One region of the Rhizobium sp. PAMB 3182 genome, then DNA from elsewhere that is predicted to be linked to it. Evidence: predicted binding sites of a transcription regulator. Region 1 holds the regulator's gene; the other holds the start of a gene.
The links. Region 1 encodes LexA, which represses DNA repair genes until DNA is damaged. Its sites were predicted from a motif close to TGTTCNNNNTGTGTTCNG; they were not measured.
Positions count from the first base shown of each region.

Region 2: the regulator LexA is predicted to act here: its motif matches at 1,447-1,464, upstream of dnaE (DNA polymerase III subunit alpha).

Region 1 covers NZ_CM128607.1:250,515-253,931, reverse strand. The annotation lists gene ACU5AZ_RS01365 (ComEC/Rec2 family competence protein) at 1-1,182, shown strand, start outside; gene lexA (transcriptional repressor LexA) at 1,176-1,886, opposite strand; gene ACU5AZ_RS01355 (ArnT family glycosyltransferase) at 2,035-3,417, opposite strand, start outside.
Region 2 covers NZ_CM128607.1:593,687-597,103, reverse strand. The annotation lists gene ACU5AZ_RS03045 (ABC transporter ATP-binding protein) at 1-660, shown strand, start outside; gene ACU5AZ_RS03040 (hypothetical protein) at 758-1,363, opposite strand; gene dnaE (DNA polymerase III subunit alpha) at 1,683-3,417, shown strand, end outside.

The DNA.
Region 1 (3,417 bases):
CGGATGCGCTCGGTGGACCGGAGCGCTCCGCGTCGCCGGTCCGGTATCATCGCCCTTGCCGCGAAAGCCGGCGGGTTTGCTTCGGCGCTGGCGCTCACATCGGCGATCGGCGGGACGGCAACGGCGGTCTTCGCGCTGGAGCATTTCTACCGCCTCGCACCCTATGGCTTTGCCGCCAATCTCATCGCCATGCCGGTCGTCACCTTCGTGGTCATGCCGGCCGGCTTGGTCTCCGTCCTCGCCATGCCGTTTGGGCTCGAGCATTGGCCGCTACGCCTCATGGGGGTTGGGTTGGACATCGTCATCGCGGTGGCCCGAGATGTCACCGGCTGGGACAGCGGCGTGTCATCCGGACGCCTGCCTCCCTACGCCTTCGAACTCTCAGTCGCCGGCTTTCTGCTCCTGGTCCTGTTGCGCAGTCGTCTCAGATATCTTGGCCTGCCGCTGATGGCCGCGGCGGTTGCGCTGATCGCGTACGGACCGACAAACTCGTCTCCTGCGCTGATTATCAGCGAGGACGGCAGGCTGGTGGCCCGCATTGCCGATGGACGGCTCGAGACCAACCGCAGTCGTCCGCCATCTTTCATCTTCGAACAATGGCAGCGGGCGCTCGCCATGCCGAAGGGTGAGGGGCCGGACATGGCGGATGGGGATCCGGTCCCGCCTGACCGGACAGGAGGAGGAGAAGGAGGAGAACCGCCACGGCTGCCGGCCTCCGTCTTGAATGCGGAGCGATTGGCCATGGAGACGGCCCTGAATGGAGAGATATCCCCCTTCCACTGCAGGAAGGCCGCCTGGTGCGCCGGTCAGGTTACGGCGTCGGGCGGAACCGCATTGCGGGTGGTGACGGTGGAAAAACCCGCCTATGCCGGACCCGCCTGCGACATCGCCGATGTGGTCATCGTGCCGTTCCGGCTCGGCTACGACACGTGCCGCTCGGGCGCGACATTGCTTACGGCGGAACGTCTGCGAAGAACCGGATCGATCGAACTCCATGCGGCGTTGGATGGCATCGGCTTTGAGGCCAGGACGGCAGTCGGCGCAATCGACCGCCCCTGGACCCGGCATCGATATTATGACTGGCGGGCAAATAGCTTCCTGGCCACGCAGGAAACAGCCACATGGCCGCTTGTTCCGCATCCGCGTGATACGGACGCAGCCAGGCGTGTCACCGGTCAGTGATAGCGGCGGATGAGGCCGACGAGCTTGCCTTGGACCTTCACCCGATCGGAGGCGAAGATACGCGTCTCATAGGCCGGGTTGGCGGCTTCGAGTGCAATCGACGCACCCTTGCGGCGGAAGCGCTTGAGCGTTGCTTCCTCGTCGTCGACCAAGGCCACGACGATCTCGCCCGGATTGGCGCTGCTGACATTCTTGATGATGACGGTATCGCCATCGAGGATGCCGGCCTCGATCATCGAGTCGCCCTTGACCTCCAGCGCATAGTGTTCGCCGGAGCCCAGCATTTCCATCGGCACGGACAGGCTGTGCGTGTTGTTCTGGATGGCGGAGATCGGCACACCGGCGGCGATGCGGCCCATGACCGGGACGCTGACGGTGTCGTTCGCAGGTTCCGGTGCCTTGGGCGCCGGGGCGAGCTTCGGCTTGCCGAGGCTGCCTTCGATGACGCTTGGCGAAAAGCCGCGCCGTGGCTGCAGGCTCGGCGAATAGGCTTCGGGAAGCTTGATGACCTCCAGCGCGCGCGCCCGGTTCGGCAGGCGGCGGATGAAGCCGCGCTCCTCGAGCGCCGTGATCAGCCGGTGAATGCCGGACTTGGACGCGAGATTGAGTGCATCCTTCATCTCGTCAAAGGATGGCGGAACGCCGGATTCCTTCATCCGCTCGTGAATGAAGAGAAGCAGTTCCTGTTGCTTTCGCGTCAGCATGAATCGGCACCTTCCAGAATCATGAAACAAATACAGAACGGACACTATATGTTCCCACTGTGTTCCGCAAGTGCCTAAAATATCGTGAAAGCGGGGGCCGGTGTCGCAGGAACTGCCGATTTTTCCTGCTGCGGGTCGGCTATGAGCGTTAGCGAGCCGGATCGACTGCGATGTAGGCGCGCTCGGCTTCCGCTGCGCGTGCCTCGGCGAGCGTGCCGGAGAGAACGGCCTTCATGAGGACGGCCGGATCGATCGAACGCCAGCCGCCACTGACCGCCGTCACGTCGTACCCGTCGGCGGCGAGCCGGTCGGCTTCCGTCTTCTCCAGCGTGATGACGGCCTTGAAGCGATCGCCGGCTTCGACGTCCGCAAGCTTTCGTCGCTGCAGGAAAGGTCGTTCGACGCCGCTGTGCAACCGTGCCTCGGAGGCGACGATGTCAGACCCCAGGAAGACGATGTCGTCGGCGGGCAGGTCGAGTTGGGCGACCTTGTCGGCGATCGGCTTTCCAAGGTCGGGCATGCCGAAGGCGGCGACGACGGGATAGATGGCAAGCAGGATCGCCATAGGCAGGGCGGAGAGCGCCAGAACCTTGGGCCGGAAGGCCTGGCGATTGGCGATGCGCCAGACGAGAAGCAGGCCGAGGGCAATGGCAACCACGATCGCAACCGTTACCTTGGCACTCAGCAGCTGCGCCGAGACGCCGTAGAGGATGGCGAAGGTGAGGGCCAGGCCGATCGCCGAGAATTTGAGAAACAGGCTTAGATAGCGTGATGTCGTCTCGCGATCGAAGGAGGCGAGGCCGACCGCCATCAGGATCGACAGAGCGGGAAGCGACGGAATGATGTAGCGGTGATCCGGCTTGAAGGCTGGCGCGAACATGGCGATGTTGAGCGCGATCCAGCCCGCGAGCAGCAGCGCCGATGCGCCGAGCTGCCGGAAGCCCGGTACTTTGCGCGTGGCGATCGCGGTCGCCGCAATCACGAAAAGCCAGCCGATCACAGGCGCCAGCAGGCCGGCAACGCTGAGACCGACGGAATCGAACACCGCGAACACCGAGAATTCCAGCTTGGTGCGCACCTGATCGCCGACGAACTGGTTGTCGAGCGCCGAGCTCGACCGCAGCACCTGGTAGACGAACCACCAGCCGGCAAGAGCCATGGAGAAGAGAATCGGCAGCGGGGCGATCAGCCGGCGAAAATGAACGCGGCACGAGGGAAAGAGGACGATCAGGCCGAAGACGCAGGCCGGTGGCGCCAGCGCCGGAATGCCCTTCGTCAGGATCGCCATCGCCGTTCCGCCATAGGCAAGCCAGGCGTCCCATCTGTCTTCTTCGTCGCCGAAGAGCAGGCCGGCAAAGCCGTAAAGCGCCACCAGCATGAACAGCGTCAGCGGAATGTCGGGAATCGCCGTGACGGCGGAGCGCAGGAAGACGAAGTTGCCGGCGAGCATGGCGAGCGAGAACAGGGCGATCTCATCGTCGCCCGTCAGCCGCTTGGCCAGCCTGTAGGTGACGAACAGGATGGCGGCTGC
Region 2 (3,417 bases), 340 kb from region 1:
CTTGAGGGCATTTCCCGCAGCTACGGGCAGGGCGACGCCGTCCTGTCGATCCTGAAGGGCGTCGACTTCTCGCTGAAGCGCGGCGAAACCGTCGCGCTGGTGGCGCCGTCCGGCACCGGCAAATCGACGCTCCTGCAGATCGCCGGCCTGCTCGAGCACCCGGACGAGGGCGACATTTCCATCAATGGCATCTCCTGCACGCACATGTCGGACGACCGGCGGACGGCCGTGCGCCGCAGCGATATCGGCTTCGTCTACCAGTTCCACCACCTGCTGCCCGAATTCTCGGCGCTTGAAAACATCATGATGCCGCAGCTGATCGCCGGCCTCGACAAGAAGGAGGCGGCCGAGCGCGCCAGCCAGCTTCTCGACTACATGCGCATCGGCCATCGCGGCTCGCATCGCCCGGCGGAGCTTTCCGGCGGCGAGCAGCAGCGCGTCGCGATCGCCCGCGCGGTTGCCAATGCCCCGATCGTGCTTCTGGCCGACGAGCCGACCGGCAACCTCGACCCCGAGACCGCCCATTACGTTTTCGACGCTCTTGAGGCGCTGGTCCGCCAGTCCGGCCTTGCCGCCATGATCGCTACCCACAACCACGACATCGCCGCCCGCATGGACCGCTGCGTGACGATCGAGGCGGGGCAGATCAAGGAACTTTGAGGCGGTTTTGCGCTTCCGGTTCATGCGGTTAGGCGCTGATCCGGAATCAGTTTGCGAGGCCCGTCAGGGGGCTTTCTTCCTGTGGGAAGCCTGACACTTACGGGTTGAGCCCGCAGGCCTTCAGGCCCGTTTCGTCCTGCCAGTCCTGAAGCGTTATGCGCTTCGCCTCCATCGTCACTGGCTTGCCTTCCGCCACACCCTTGCCGGACAGAAGATTGAGGTCGCAGGATCCGTTCCGCTCGGTATCCAGCGTGTCATAGTATTCATAGGTGTAGCCGGCGACGACGAAGGAGCCGTCGCGATAGGCGAGCGTCAGCACCTGCCGCCAGCGGTCGCGGCCGACGGCGTCGTTGTGCGTGGTCACCGTGATGGAGCCGGCTGCCGTCGCCTTGATCGACGGCTCCTGTCCGTAGATGCCGTCATCGCCCGCCGGCGCATTTCCCCAGACCTTGTCCGGCACGATTGCCGCCGGCATCAGCAGGTCGCCCTCGCCGTTGCGCAGATAGATGCCGATGCCGATCTCGCCGGTAACACTTTCCTCCGCCCCATCGGTAGATGACACGAACAGGACGGCGAGGTCGCTTGCCCCGTCCTTGTTCCAGTCGCCGACGACCGCATCGACGATCCGGTCGGCCGCCGCCGCAGGCGTGGCGGCGATCCCTGCAACGAGGAGCAAACAGAGGGCGGTGGTGGGCAGGCGCATGGTGGGCTCCGGGCAGGGGAATGTTGACCTCAGAAAAGCACATCCAAAAAAGTGGCAAAAGGGTGTTGACGCGAGAACTAAAATAGAACATAAAAAGAACAGATAGGAAAAGGAGAGGGAAATGTCATACTTCATCAAAGACGTAGCAGCATTTGCATCGATTTCCGTGTTTCTGGCTGGCTTCGCCGCCATCGTCATGTCGGTCTGATCGGGGCCGCATTCTCTTCTGGAAATTGACACCATCCGGGCGCGCGGTTGTGGACATCGGGCGCTCACCGGCAGACAATCCGGCGATTGAAAGAATCGTCTGGAAGGTGACATGTCGGAAGCGGGAAGCGGAACGAAATCGGATGGTCTGACGCAGTCTGTCGGACCCGGGTTTGTGCACTTGCGGGTGCATTCCGCCTATTCGCTTCTGGAGGGCGCCCTGCCGCTGAAGAAGATCCTCGGCAAGGCCATTGCCGACGAACAGCCGGCGATCGCCATCACCGATACCAACAATCTCTTCGTGGCGCTCGAATTTGCCCAGAAGGCATCGGGCGACGGGTTGCAGCCGATCATCGGCTGCCAGCTCTCCATCGACATGGAGGACGGGCAGGAGACCGAGCGGCGCGGCAACCAGGCGTTGGCGAAGTTGCCGTCGATCGTGCTGCTCGCCGCCGACGCCGAAGGCTATGAACGGCTTGTGGACATCGTCAGCCGCGCCTATCTCGACGGCGAGAGCAATCATGCCGTCCATATGATGGCCTCATGGCTTGAGGAACTCGGCACCGGCGGGCTGATTGCGCTGACGGGTGCCAGCGGCGGGCCGATCGACATGCCGTTGAAGGACAGCCATGCGGCGGTTGCCGAAGCCCGGCTCCTGAAGCTGAAGGCTCTGTTCGGCGACAGGCTCTATATCGAGCTGCAGCGCCAGCGCGGCTACGACAAGCGGCACGAGAAGCGGATGATCGATCTCGCCTATCGCCACGACATTCCGCTGGTCGCCACCAACGAGGCGTTCTTTCCGTCTCCGGACGATTACGACGCGCATGATGCGCTGATGGCGGTCGCACACAATGCCATCGTGTCCGACGACCGCCGCTTCCGCCTGACCCCGGATCATTATCTGAAAAGCCGCAAGGAGATGATGCAGCTCTTTGCCGATATTCCGGAAGCGCTCGCCAATACGGTCGAGATCGCCAGGCGCTGCTCGTTCATCCTGAAAACCCGCAAGCCGATCCTGCCGCGCTTCACCGGCGCCTCCGACGATCCGGAAGAGGCGGAACGGGCGGAAACCGAGGAACTGAAGCGCCAGTCGCGCGAAGGTCTCGATAGCCGGATCGCGGCGCTCGGCATTGCGCCGGGCTACACCGAGCAGGATTATCGCGAGCGGCTGGAATACGAGCTCGGCATCATCGAGCGGATGAAGTTCCCGGGCTACTTCCTCATCGTTTCCGACTTCATCAAATGGGCCAAGCAGCAGGACATCCCGGTCGGCCCCGGCCGTGGTTCGGGCGCGGGCTCGCTCGTCGCCTATGCGCTGACGATCACCGACGTCGATCCGCTGCGCTTCTCGCTGCTCTTCGAACGCTTCCTCAATCCTGAGCGCGTGTCGATGCCCGACTTCGACATCGACTTCTGCCAGGAGCGCCGCGAAGAGGTGATCCGCTACGTGCAGCGCAAGTATGGCCGCGAGCAGGTGGGGCAGATCATCACCTTCGGATCGCTGCAGGCCCGCGCGGCGCTGCGCGACGTCGGCCGCGTCCTGGAAATGTCCTACGGCCAGGTCGACAAGATCTGCAAGCTGGTCCCCAACAATCCGGCCAATCCGACACCGCTGCACAAGGCGATCGAGGAAGAACCGAAGCTGCAGGAGGCCGCCGCCGAAGAGCCGGTCGTCGCCCGCCTTCTCGAAATCGCCCAGAAGATCGAGGGCCTCTACCGCCACGCCTCGACGCATGCCGCCGGCATCGTGATCGGCGACCGGCCGCTGTCGAAGCTCGTGCCGATGTACCGGGACCCGCGCTCCGACATGCCGGTCACCCAGTTCAACATGAAGTGGGTCGAACAGG